3 regions of the Pantoea sp. X-Soil-MYKO-1785 genome follow, and region 2 is predicted to be linked to each of the others. Evidence: predicted binding sites of a transcription regulator. Region 2 holds the regulator's gene; each other region holds the start of a gene.

Region 1 (4,569 bases), 1.3 Mb from region 2:
CGGCGGCCGCAGTCTCGGCAGCGTGGTTACGGCGCTGTCTGCCGGTGCGTCAGACATGAGCGGCTGGCTGCTGATGGGATTACCCGGTGCCATTTTCATCTCCGGCATCTCCGAGAGCTGGATTGCCATCGGCCTGACGATTGGTGCCTGGCTGAACTGGAAAATTGTTGCCGGTCGCCTGCGGGTACAGACTGAGCATCACAATAACGCGCTGACGCTGCCGGACTTCTTCACCAGCCGCTTTGAAGATCACAGTAAAATCCTGCGCATCATTTCGGCCATGGTGATCCTGGTGTTCTTCACCATCTATTGTGCTTCTGGCGTGGTGGCCGGCGCACGTTTGTTTGAAAGCACCTTTGGCATGAGTTACCAGACGGCGCTGTGGGCGGGCGCGGCTGCGACCATTCTGTATACGCTGGTTGGCGGTTTCCTTGCGGTGAGCTGGACTGACACGGTACAGGCCAGCCTGATGATTTTTGCGCTGATCCTGACGCCGGTGTTTGTCATTATCGCAGTCGGCGGCTGGTCCGATTCATTGGCGGTGATTGAGGCAAAAAGCCTCGAAAATCTCGATATGCTGAAAGGTCTGAACTTTGTCGCGGTGATTTCACTGCTGGGCTGGGGACTGGGCTACTTTGGCCAGCCGCATATCCTGGCGCGCTTTATGGCGGCCGACTCCCACCGCTCAATCCGCACCGCACGCCGTATCGGTATGACCTGGATGATCCTCTGCCTGGCCGGTGCGGTCGGCGTGGGTTTCTTCGGTATCGCTTATTTCCAGAACAACCCGCCCCTGGCGGCGGGCGTCAATGACAACGCGGAGCGGGTATTTATCGAACTGGCGCGGATCCTGTTTAACCCGTGGGTGGCCGGTATCCTGCTGTCAGCGATTCTGGCGGCGGTGATGTCGACCCTGAGCTGTCAGCTGCTGGTCTGCTCCAGCGCCCTGACGGAAGATCTGTATAAAGGTTTGCTGCGTAAAAACGCCAGCCAGAAAGAGCTGGTGTGGGTCGGACGTCTGATGGTGCTGCTGGTGGCGTTAATCGCTATCGCGCTGGCATCTAATCCGGAGAACCGGGTGCTGGGCCTGGTAAGCTACGCCTGGGCGGGCTTCGGGGCAGCGTTTGGTCCGGTGGTGCTGTTCGGGGTGTGCTGGAAGCGCATGAACCGCAACGGCGCACTGGCAGGCATGATCATCGGCGCGTTAACCGTGCTGGTGTGGAAGCAGTATGGCTGGCTGGGTCTGTATGAAATCATCCCGGGCTTTTTGTTCGCCAGTATCGCCATCGTGGTGTTCAGCCTGCTGGGACGTGAACCTTCAGCCGCAGCGCAACAGCGTTTTGCCGCAGCGGAAGCGGAGTTCCAGACTAAATAATCCGGCTGCCGTCAGAAAAGCCCGCCCGTTAATCGTGGCGGGCTTTTTTTTGTTACAAAGATAAACCACTCAAATGCGAAATTATCTCATCCGGCAACTTGTTTTTTTCGTGGCGATAATGATAATCGGTATCGTTTACATTTTACCTGATTTTACTTTTATTGACGCTGCTTAACATTCAAGAGGTTGGCGATGTTCGTTCCGTTTCTCATCATGCTGCGCGAAGGCTTAGAAGCCGCACTGATTGTCAGCCTGATAGCCAGCTACCTGAAGCGCACCCAGCGCACCCAATGGTTTCCTGCCATGTGGGCCGGGGTGGTTATCGCTGCGGCGCTCTGCCTCGGGCTGGGGCTGTTCATCAACGCTACCACCGGCGAGTTTCCGCAGAAACAGCAGGAACTGTTTGAAGGGCTGGTGGCGCTGGTGGCGGTGGTTATCCTCACCTCAATGGTGTTCTGGATGCGCAAAGTGGCGCGCAATATCAAAGTGGAGCTGGAGCAGGCGGTAGACCAGGCGCTGCAGCGCTCAGGGCGCGGCGGGCTGGCACTGGTAGTCATGGTGTTTCTGGCGGTGGCGCGCGAAGGGCTGGAGTCGGTGTTCTTTCTGCTGGCGGCTTTTACCCAGGACGTTGGCTATGCGCCGCCGATTGGCGCGGTGCTGGGGCTGGCGACCGCCGTGGTGCTGGGCATGCTGCTTTACTGGGGCGGCATTCGCCTTAACATGGCCCATTTTTTCCGCTGGACCAGCATTTTCATTCTGTTTGTTGCGGCGGGCCTGGCGGCCGGAGCAATTCGGGCTTTCCATGAAGCAGGACTGTGGAATCGCTTTCAGGATGTGGCGTTTGATCTCAGCAACACCTTATCGACCCATTCGCTGTTCGGTACGCTGCTGGAAGGGGTGCTCGGCTATCAGGAAGCCCCCAGCGTCAGCGAGGTGGTGGTCTGGGGCCTCTATCTGGTCCCCGCTCTGATTCTGTTTTTTATGCCCGCGCGTCCCACCGCGTCGGCCACTGTGCGCTAAGCCATTTATCGGGCGCGCCTGCCGCGCTCAACAACGTGATAGGGAAAGAAACATGACAATGCGTTTCCGCCGCAAGGCACTGCTGGTTCCTTTGCTGGCGATCTCTGCCTCCGCTGCCGCGGCGGTGCCTCAGGTGACCGTCAGCGTTAACGACAAGCAGTGTGAACCGATGACCTTAACCGTTAAGGCCGGTAAAACTCAGTTCCTGATCAAAAACAACAGTCAGAAAGCGCTGGAGTGGGAGATCCTGAAAGGGGTGATGGTGGTTGAAGAGCGCGAAAACATCGCACCCGGCTTCAGCCAGAAGCTGACCGCCACTCTGCCGGCAGGCGAATATGAGATGACCTGCGGCCTGCTGAGTAACCCGAAAGGTAAGCTGGTGGTTGAGGCCGGTGACGCCGCAGCGAAAAGCGCACCGTCCGAGCGGATGCAGCTGGTCGGCCCAATCAGCGCCTATAAAGTCTATGTCACTGAGCAGGTGAATCAGCTGGTGAGCGGGACTCAGGCCTTTACCGATGCGGTTAAAGCTGGCGATGTTGAAAAAGCCAAAGCGCTGTTTGCCCCGACGCGTCAGTATTATGAGCGCATCGAGCCGATTGCTGAACTGTTCTCCGATCTCGACGGCAGCATTGATGCCCGCGAAGATGATTATGAGAAGAAAGCGGAAGATCCAAAATTCACCGGTTTCCACCGGCTGGAAAAAGCGCTGTTTGCCGATCACAGCACCGAAGGGATGGCGGGCTACGCGGATCAGCTGAATAAAGACGTTAAAGATTTGCAGACCCGCATCAGCGAGCTGGCCTTCCCGCCAGCCAAAGTGGTCGGCGGCGCGGCAGGGCTGATTGAAGAGGTCGCCTCCAGCAAAATTTCAGGTGAAGAAGATCGCTACAGCCGTACCGACCTGTGGGACTTCCAGGCCAACGTTGATGGTGCCCAGAAAATTGTCGAACTGCTGCGGCCGATGGTCAGTCAGGCTAACCCGCAGTTACTGGCGAAAATCGACGGCAACTTTAAGAAAGTGGATGCGATCCTGAGCAAATATCGCACTAAAACCGGTTTCGAATCGTATGAGAAACTGACCAGCGCCGATCGTAATGCGCTGAAAGGACCGATTACCGCCCTGGCGGAAGATCTTTCATTACTGCGTGGCACCCTGGGTCTGGATTAATCATGAGTCGTCAGGAAGATGACGCGCAGCCGGCGCGTCGTCGTTTACTAAAAGGTCTGGGACTGCTGGGTGGGGCGGCCGCACTGGGTGGCGGTTGTCCCTTTCATGCGGCCGCCGCCGACAGCTTTTCACCGGGCACGGTAACGCCGCAGGCGCGACAACAGGCGCAGCCCTTTTATGGACTGCATCAGGCGGGCATCGTGACGCCACAGCAGGCGTCAATGATGCTGGTGGCGTTTGATCTGCTGAGCAGTGACAAAGCAGAGCTGGAGCGGCTGTTTCGTCTGCTGACCCAGCGCATCGCTTTTCTGACCGCTGGCGGTCCTGCGCCGCAGGTGACCAATCCGCGTCTGCCGCCGATGGACTCCGGCATTCTGGGTGCCACTATCGCCCCGGATAACCTGACAATTACCGTGTCAGTGGGGGATTCGCTGTTCGATGAACGTTTTGGTCTGGCAGCGCATAAGCCGAAAAAACTGCAGCGGATGACCCGTTTTCCCAACGATTCACTGGATGCTGACGCCTGCCATGGTGACCTGCTGTTGCAGCTGTGCGCCAATACCCAGGATACGGTGATTCATGCCCTGCGTGACATCATCAAGCATACGCCCGATCTGCTGGGCGTACGCTGGCGGCGAGAAGGGTTTATTTCCGATCACGCGGCGCGCAGTCAGGGGGCGGAGACGCCGATCAACCTGCTGGGATTCAAAGATGGGACGGCCAATCCGGATACCCACGATCGCGCCCTGATGAATCAGCTGTTATGGGTGACGGACGATCAGGATGAACCGGCCTGGGCGCGGAACGGCAGCTATCAGGCGGTGCGGCTGATTCGTTTTCACGTTGAGATGTGGGACCGCACGCCGCTGGGCGAGCAGCAAACCATTTTTGGTCGCGATAAGCTGAGCGGGGCGCCGCTGGGTATGCAGCATGAACGTGATATCCCGGATTACCACAACGACCCGGATGGTGAAGTGATCGCGCTGGATTCGCACATTCGTCTCGC
Region 2 (4,569 bases):
TATGGCGGTGCTCGATCCAGTGAAAATAGTGATCGAAAACCTGCCGGCCGGCCACCACGAAACCATCACCATGCCTAACCATCCGTCTAAACCGGAGATGGGCACGCGTGAGGTGCCTTTCAGCCGTGAGATCTGGATCGACCGGGCGGACTTTCGTGAAGAGGCCAACAAGCAATATAAGCGTCTGGTACTGGGCAAAGAAGTTCGCCTGCGCAACGCCTATGTGATCCGTGCTGAGCGGGTGGCAAAAGATGAAGCGGGCAACATCACCTGCATCTACTGCACCAGCGATGTGGATACCCTGAGTAAAGATCCTGCTGATGGCCGCAAGGTCAAAGGCGTGATCCATTGGGTGTCGGCAGACCACGCGCAGCCAGCCGAGTTCCGCCTGTATGATCGCCTGTTCAGCGTGCCAAATCCGGGCGCAGCCGACGATTTCCTGTCGGTGATCAATCCAGAATCGCTGACTATCAAACAGGGCTTTGTTGAGCCAGGTCTGCGTGACGTGGAAGCAACCACGCCGTACCAGTTTGAGCGTGAAGGTTACTTCTGCGCTGACAGCGTCTATTCGAAGCCGTCACAGCTGGTGTTTAACCGCACCGTTGGCCTACGCGATACCTGGACTAAAGCTGGCGAATAATCGTTGGTGCTGACCTGATAAAATGGCAAAAGGGCGAGGTATCGCCCTTTTTTATTGTCCTGATTTTTGCCATCACCGAGGTTTGTGCTGTCGCCATTTTGGAGTGGTTGTTACGAAATTGTGAGAGAAATCTGAGTTTAAAAAAATTAATCAATTACCAGATGTGAATTATCCGCTTTCAGGTAGGCTATGCCGTCTCAGACATAGCTCAGCGAGTGATATAAGGAAAAAAAATGACCGTTCTCGCCCAGGAAGCCAAACACAGTGTCGTCGTTTTACATCAGCTTATTGAACGTATTTTCAATCAACCCGCCGGGTCTGATGATAGTTTTGAGCTGATGATGTCCTATTTTCATCCTGAATTTCGCATGGTTACCCCGCGCGGAACTCAACTGAACCTGAATGAAGTCGAAGATCTTTTCCGTCAGCTGCAGGGCCAGCGGGAAGGGATGCGCATCGCCACCTGCGAGCACATGGTCATTTCCCATCAGGAGAAAGAGGTCACCGTGCAGTACCGTGAGATGCAGATGCTGAACGGCAATAATCAGAGCCGCATCGCCCTGGCGATTCTGGATTACAGCACCTCGATTCCGCGCTGGCGTTACCTGCAGGAAACCCTGGTTGCCTGACTGACGGCGGAAAAAGAATAAAAAAAAACCGGTGAATTCACCGGTTTTTTTATTTCAGCCTGCGTCAGACTTACTGATCGTGCAGCGTCTCATCTTCACGGCAGTCGCCCAGCGCGCAGTGACCATACAGATAGAGGCTGTGGTTGGTCAGCTTGATGCCGTGGCGGGTAGCGATTTCACGCTGACGGGTTTCAATCGACTCGTCGCTGAACTCAATCACTTTACCGCAGTCCAGACAGATCAGGTGATCGTGGTGATGCTGCTGAGTCAGCTCAAACACCGATTTGCCGCCTTCGAAATTGTGACGGGTCACAATACCGGCATCATCAAACTGGTTCAGCACGCGGTAAACCGTGGCCAGACCAATTTCTTCGCCGATGTCGATCAGGCGTTTGTACAGATCTTCCGCGCTGACGTGATGGCACTCAGGTTCCTGAAGCACTTCCAGAATTTTCAGTCTGGGCAGCGTGACTTTCAGGCCAGCCTTCTTTAATGCGGTATTGTTGTCAGTCATGCGGATTTTGTCCTGTTACTTATATTCACTTTTGTGGCGCTTGGCCTTGAATGTCGATCTGTGCCCATTCTCATTTGCGTCTCATTATAGAACTGATGCAGTGAAATGAAAACCGAGGGGAGTGCCTAAATCACCATGGGCTGTAAGGGATACGTCACCGAGCCGGGGAGGATTTCTGCAGGAGTCTGTTAACATTTCGCTTAGTCCTATCTGCTGCCAGAGAAAATAAGCGGAAGATCGATGCGGGTATTCTACAGATTAAACGAAGAAAGTTAAAAAAATGTGGCTATTATTTCTATAGGAATTTCCGTTGCCTCAATGTGAGCTGGCGCTCACATTGAGTCGGCTATCTTCAGGCTTCGAGGATCTCTTTGAGCTGCAGTTCATCAAAAATCTGCTTAACCCATTGCTCAACGCGCGCATTAGTCAGTTCTGGCTGGCGATCTTCGTCAATCGCCAGGCCGAGGAAGTGGGTATCGTCAGCCAGGCCTTTTGATGCTTCGAAGTGATAACCTTCGGTTGGCCAGTGGCCGACGATCACTGCGCCGTGCGGCTCAATGATGTCGCGGATGGTGCCCATCGCGTCACAGAAGTACTCGGCATAATCTTCCTGATCGCCACAGCCAAACAGGGCGACCAGCTTGCCGTTAAAATCGATCTCTTCCAGCGTCGGGAAAAAGTCATCCCAGTCGCACTGCGCTTCACCGTAATACCAGGTCGGGATACCCAGCAGCAGGATGTCAAACGCTTCCAGATCTTCTTTAGTGCTTTTCGCGATGTCGTGGACTTCTGCAACGTCTTTACCCAGCTGTTTCTGGATCATTTTTGCAATGTTTTCGGTGTTGCCGGTATCGCTGCCAAAGAAGATGCCTACGAGTGCCATGAGTAAAATAACCTCTTAAATCCTGATGATGAGATGTGTGCCGCAGCACATTTCAGCGAATAATAGCAGACGAGACAAACCCGCGGAACGGTTAAAGCCTCGACATTTGCCTCTGCGTGCGTTTTGCCCGCATTAATCCAGTTTGAGTTGCGCCAGCAGCATTTGTTCAATCAATTCGCTACGGCTGAGATTGCGCTGTTCTGCCAGCGTATTGAGCGCTTCGACGGCTTCACTGTTCATTTTCAGTTCGACACGACGAAGCCCGCGCCCTTTGTCACGTTTCAGTTGATTGCGCTTATTGATGCGCAGCTGTTCATCACGCGAAAGCGGACTGGTTTTGGGTCGACCTGGGCGGCGCTCATCAGCAAACAGATCGAGCGTCGTGCGGTCAGTGTGTTCTTTTGCCATGGCTTAGTGAAACTGAATGTGCGGGCGCCAGACGCTCGCCGCGCAGATTATAAATTATTGGCCGTTACCGCGGCAAAATGACCGGCGGCAAAATTTTAGCGCGCCATCATACTCCACGCTAACTCCGGACGCCAATCCTAAACATTTGCCGCCAGGTATTTGCTTTTAAAGCGCAAAAAAGCGACGAACGCTGCGTAATACGGCATCAGGTTTTTCGGCGTGCACCCAGTGTCCCGCGCCGCTGATCACATGTGCATGGGCCGCCGGGAACTGCGTAATTAACGCGTCACGGTACTGGTTATCCAGATAGCTGGAGTCACCGCCGCGAATAAACAGTGCCGGATGCGGCCAGGCGGGAACCGGCTGCCAGCCCGAAATGGTGGCGTAGTTATCCCACAATACCGGCACGTTAAAGCGCCATTCGCCCTGCTGGAAAGATTTCAGCAGGAACTGAATCACACCCTCTTCATCAAGCAGACCACGCATCACCTGCGCGGCTTCACTGCGGGAAGTGACGCCCGCTTCCGTCACCGCGCGGATCGCCGCAAAAATGGTATCATGGCGGCGGGTCTGATAATCCACCGGGGCGATATCGATCATCACCAGTCGTTCGATACGATCGGCCGCCAGCGCACTCATGGTCATGGCAATTTTGCCGCCCATCGAATGACCGATTACCGCCACCCGATCGATGCCGTGTGCATCCAGCGTCTCTAACATATCCTGTGCCATCACAGCGTAGTTCATCTCAGCGGATCGCGGTGATAATCCATGGTTGCGGACATCAACCTGCAGCACCGGCGCGGCATCTTTTAACCCGCGAGCCAGCACGCCAAGGTTATCCAGCGTCCCGAACAGACCGTGGATCAGCAGGATGGGCAGGGAATCAGTCGGGGATTGTTCAGTTTGCAGACGGGCGTTCAAAATCATGGCAAAGTTCTTAAGTTTGAGACCTAAGCTTAGGTTATCATGGATTCACCTTTTCAGGCGCGCCGGTTCCGGCGGCATTAGGACATATTCTGACTTTTGCCCGTAAACCGTTTGATTGCTAACAACCCGCCTGAATTTAACTTTATAATCCTCATGTTAGAACCCGCTCACCCTTCGAATCGCCAAACATTGCTTAGGGCTTTTCAGGAAACAAGTGGTTCTGTCATGAGAAAGAACCGTACGGAATAAGATGAAAACGATCGAAGTTGACGAAGAGCTCTACCGTTATATTGCCAGCCACACGCAACACATTGGTGAAAGCGCATCCGACATTCTGCGTCGTATGCTGAAGTTCACGGCCGGTCAGGCAGCACCCGCTGCGCCGGCGCAAAATGCGACCCCCGGTGCGGCGAAAGAAGCTCAGCCTGCCGTGGCTGGATCACGTCCGCAGGATCGGGTACGCGCCATGCGTGAACTGATGCTTTCTGATGAATATGCGGAGCAGAAGCGGGCGGTTAATCGCTTTATGCTAATCTTGTCAACGCTCTATCGTCTTGATACTGCA
Region 3 (4,569 bases), 450 kb from region 2:
CTGTTTGGCTTCGGTCGTGTCGATGGGTTTAACTTCGGCAGCTTCGTGGTTGCAGTGATTGGTGCCATCGTGGTGCTGTTTATCTACCGCAAAGTACGCAGTTGATCGTAACGGTTTAATCAAAAAAGGGGACGAAGCGATTCGTCCCCTTTTTCACATCCGGCGATTAGAAATCGTAACCTACCGTCGCCATCACGCTGCGTTCCGCGCCCCAGTAGCAATAGCCGGTGCCGTAGCAGCCCGCCACATATTTGCGGTCAGTCAGGTTGTTGGCGTTTACCTGCAGCCACGCGCCTTTCAGACTGCTGTTCCAGACGCCGAGGTCGGCCCGCACCGACGCATCAAACAGGGTAACCGACGGCACACGGGTGGTGTTTTCGTTGTCAGCCCACTGTTTGCCGATGTAGCGCACGCCCGCGCCCGCGCTTAAGCCGTAATCAAACTGATAGTGACCCCACAGGGCCGCCATGCTGTTCGGCGTCACGTAAGGGGTGTGTCCCTCGTTGCCATCAACTGAATCTTTAAAGCGCAGGTGATTGAGGGTGTAACTGGCGACGGTGCTCAGACGTGGGGTTAGCTGATTACGCGCTTCCAGCTCAATTCCCTGCGAATGTACTTTACCGGACGGCGTATAGGTGCCGTCCTGGACATTACGGTTAGCCACATCCTTCTGCGTCAGGTCATAGACCGCCAGCGAATAGAGATCGCGGGTGCCGTTCGGCTGATATTTCACCCCGGCTTCATACTGCTCTGCCGTGGTTGGTTTCAGCAGGTTGTTATCAGGATCGGTCAGGGCCGTTGGGGTGATCGCCTGGCTCCAGCTGACATAAGGCGAGATGCCGTTGTCAAACGCGTAAAGCAGCGCTGCGCGGCCGCTGATATGGTCGTCCTGCCGCCGATCGTTGCCGCTGTTGTTGGCGACGATCCGGTCATAGCGGCCAGAGAGATCGAGATGCCAGCGATCCAGCTTCATCTCATCCTGCAGGTAGAGGCCGGTCTGATAGTAGCGGCGGGTTTCATCGCTCCAGCTGTAGGCCGGCATTGCGCCAACCTGTTCCCCGGTGACGGCATTGAGCTGCGAGGCACTGTCGGCGGCGCTGCTGATCTCATTTTTATAGCGATGATACTCCGCACCCATCGTCACCCGATGTTCCACTTCCCCGGTCGCGAACTCCGCCTGTAACCGGTTATCGGTGGCCCAGCCGGCCAGTGAGGAGCGCTCACCGGAATAGTAGCGATTCAGCAGGTCAGGATTTACCGCATCCCAGCCAATCTGATAAACCTGATCGAGATCGACGCTGGAATGGCTGTAACTGCCGGTGGAGGAGAACGACCAGACGTCGTTAAAGCGATGGGCGAAATCGTAGCTGTAGATCTGTTCACGGCGCTTGAACTGATCCAGGTCGCTGTTGCCTTCATAGAAACCGTTGCTCAGCTTATAGCCGTTATGCTCACTCAGGCTGCCGTCGGCCGGCACCGAGCCATGATAGCCGCCGGACGGATCTTTCTGCAGATAAGCTTTGAGGATTAAGTGGGTATCTTCATCCGGTTGCCACATCAGCTGTGGCATCAGCGCATACTTCTCTTCACGGGTATGGTCGTATTGCGTATCGCTGTTGCGGGTCACACCGGTCAGGCGAAACGCCCACTGATCGTTAATCGCGTTGGTGTAATCAAACATCGCACCGGTGGTGGCGTTATTACCCGCCTGCAGCTGGATATGGCCCTCTTCACTGAACTGAGGACGTTTCGTCACCATGTTGACCAGCCCGCCCGGCACCGTCTGACCATACAGCGCGGAAGAGGGGCCTTTAATCACATCGATGCGTTCGAGGAAAGCGTTGTCGACCTGCAGTATATTGAAGCTGCCGCCGTCGCTCATCACCCGTAAACCGTCAAGGAAGGTGTTGTCAACATCGCCGCCGTGAAAGCCGCGCAGGGCAATGGTGTCATAACGGGTCGCGGCACCGCCGAAGTTGGTAAACACACCGGAGGTGTAGCCGAGTGCCTGATTCAGGGTCAGTGCGCCCTGATCCTGCATCTGCTGGCGCGTCACCACCGACACCGACTGCGGCGTGGTGATCAGCGGACGATCGCTTTTCATCGCGCCCTGACTGGTGGTGGCAAGATATCCCTGGGTCGGGGAGTCAGCCTGCTCCTGCGGTTGGGCTGTGACCACCATATCAGCAGCAAAACTCAGGGCCGGCGCGGTCAGCGCCAGGGTGCAGAACGGGACATAACCTTTCAGCGGCGATGGCAATCTCATTGAAATTCCTTTCATGGCAGAGGTTCAGCAGGTGAATAATAGCCTCGATAAGCATTCTCATTATCAGAGTGAGAATTATTACCGTTTGTAAGTTCGCTGCAATTTTGCCTGGCAATCGAAGAACGTCAAGTAAATTTCGCTAAAAGGCGAGGGCAGAGACCGTCAGCAAGGCCGACGGTCTCCAGAGAACATCAGGGTTGAGCGGCAGACGCCTGAGGAATATCGTGGGCGCTGTTACAGGTTTTATCTTTCGGGCAGTATTTATCCAGCAGTTTCAGCGTGACGCCGTTAGTCCAGCCGAAGCCGTCCTGCAACGGATATTCACCGCCGCCGCCGCCGCCAAGGTTTTTGCCTTCCACCACATATTTTTCGACCAGCTTATGTTCACGGTCGTAGGTGTTCTGGACGTTCTGCAGGAAGCGCAGCCCGACCTCTTTCGCCAGTTTTGGCTGGTTATAATGTTCCAGACCTTCTACTGCCACCCATTGCAGCGGCGCCCAGCCGTTCGGCGCATCCCACTGCTGGCCGTTATTGACGGTGGTGGTCACCAGCCCGCCCGGTTTCAGCAGCTGTTTTTCCACCGCGCTGGCGGTGCTTTCAGCCTGCTTATCGCTGGCAACCCGCAGATAAAGCGGGAACAGCGTGGCGGCGGTCAGCTGCGGATGCACCTGTTTTTTCTGCCAGTCGTAATCAGCATACCAGCCCTGTTTGCTGTCCCACAGGTAGCGGTTAATCGCGGCCTGGCGCTTCTCTGCACGGTCGGCAAACTGCTTCGCCAGATCGTCCTGCTTGTTCATCTGATAGCCTTTTGACAGCGTCTGCTCCAGATGGAACATCAGGCTGTTAAGATCGACCGGTGCCAGCTGGGTGGTACGGATGGTCGCCAGATTGTGGGCATCGGTGAACCAGCGGGAACTGAAGTCCCAGCCGGATGCCGCGCCAGAACGCAGCTCGCGATAAAGCTCCGCCTTGTCGCGCTGTGGCGCTTTCTTCGCGGTGGTCACATCATCCATCCAGGATTCGGTACGCGGCACATCGCGTGCGTCCCAGTAGCGGTTCAGCACCGTGCCATCGCTGAGTTTGATGGCGCGTTTGCTGGCTGAGCCGGCGGTCAGTTTGTCACTGTCGGCCATCCAGTAGTCATACTCTTTTTGCAGCTGTGGCAGATACCGGGTATAGGCTTTGCCGTCATCGTGGCTCGCCAGCAGATCCACCATCAGGCTAAAGAACGGCGGCTGCGAACGGCTCAGATAGTAGCTGCGGTTGCCGTTGGGAATGTGGCCGTAACGGTCCAGCAGCGAGGCGAAGTTATCCACCATATCCTGCACCCGATCCCAGTGACCACTTTCCGCCAGGCCGAGCATCGTGAAGTAGCTGTCCCAGTAATAGACTTCGCGGAAACGACCGCCCGGCACCACATACGGCTTCGGCAACGGCAGCAGTGAATCATACTGACCGGCACTGCTGGCGGTGCGGGTCAGTACCGGCCATAAGCCGTCAATGTGGTCACGCAGATTTTGCCCGGCAGGCGGCACATATTTATCGCCCTGAGTGGGCAGCGTGAAGTTGGCGGCAACAAAGCGTTTCAGATCAAAGTTGCGCTGTTTTTTCTGCATCTGCCAGTCGGCCAGGATCGATGCCGGATCGTATTTAGGCACTGCATCAGCAAAAGTTTTTTGATCGGGATAGAACTTTGCTTGCTGGACGGCATTAAACAGTGGCCCTAAACGGACATCCGGCGGCTGCGGCTGATTATTCAGCATACGCGACGTGTCGTCGGCGTGAACGGTGAAGGCAGGTACGCTCAGCAGCAGCGTGAGCAGAAGGGGTGCATAACGCTGACGCCGTTCAGTGGCGTTTACCTCAATTTTTGTCATCGGTTTTTCTCCTTGTCCGAAACGCGGCCGCGTGTAACGCATTGACCACACGACCAACTTTAGACCTTATCTGTCCGCTTCACCCTGAAGCCAGCCGGAAATGTGAAGCCACGTGAATAATTTTTACTGAAAAAAGCGTTTTTTCCAGCCGGTTTTTGCTTGCCCTGATGCCGGTTTTCCCTGACGCTGAAAGAAAAAAAGGAGAGCAGGATGGAGATCATCTGGTATCACCCGTCGCAACCCGCCGCGACATGGATTAATGGTTTACAACAGCGTCTGCCGCAGGCGCGGGTACGTGCCTGGCAACCGGGCGATGAGGGCCCGGCCGATTACGCGCTGGTGCGTTCTCCGCCAGCAGAGATGCTGCAAGGGCGCAGCGGGCTGCGCGGGGTATTTGCGCTGGGCGCCGGGGTGGATGAAATTCTC

Evidence for each region. The regulator Fur, encoded in region 2, represses iron uptake genes when iron is present. The targets are predictions, from matches to a motif close to ATAATAATGAGAACNACTATCAA.
Region 1: a site for Fur is predicted at 1,494-1,516, ahead of efeU (iron uptake transporter permease EfeU). Genes of this name have one in related genera too.
Region 3: a site for Fur is predicted at 2,311-2,333, ahead of AC6I8D_RS07645 (TonB-dependent siderophore receptor). Genes of this name have one in related genera too.

What each region holds. Positions count from the first base shown of each region.
Region 1 is NZ_AP036000.1:2,490,942-2,495,510, reverse strand. Features, by position in the region: gene putP (sodium/proline symporter PutP) at 1-1,375, shown strand, start outside; gene efeU (iron uptake transporter permease EfeU) at 1,568-2,395, shown strand; gene efeO (iron uptake system protein EfeO) at 2,448-3,563, shown strand; gene efeB (iron uptake transporter deferrochelatase/peroxidase subunit) at 3,566-4,569, shown strand, end outside.
Region 2 is NZ_AP036000.1:1,185,468-1,190,036, forward strand. Features, by position in the region: gene glnS (glutamine--tRNA ligase) at 1-640, shown strand, start outside; gene AC6I8D_RS05500 (hypothetical protein) at 874-1,269, shown strand; gene fur (ferric iron uptake transcriptional regulator) at 1,340-1,783, opposite strand; gene fldA (flavodoxin FldA) at 2,136-2,666, opposite strand; gene ybfE (LexA regulated protein) at 2,799-3,074, opposite strand; gene ybfF (esterase) at 3,240-4,004, opposite strand; gene seqA (replication initiation negative regulator SeqA) at 4,255-4,569, shown strand, end outside.
Region 3 is NZ_AP036000.1:1,638,931-1,643,499, forward strand. Features, by position in the region: gene AC6I8D_RS07640 (GlsB/YeaQ/YmgE family stress response membrane protein) at 1-105, shown strand, start outside; gene AC6I8D_RS07645 (TonB-dependent siderophore receptor) at 167-2,266, opposite strand; gene treA (alpha,alpha-trehalase TreA) at 2,458-4,143, opposite strand; gene ghrA (glyoxylate/hydroxypyruvate reductase GhrA) at 4,354-4,569, shown strand, end outside.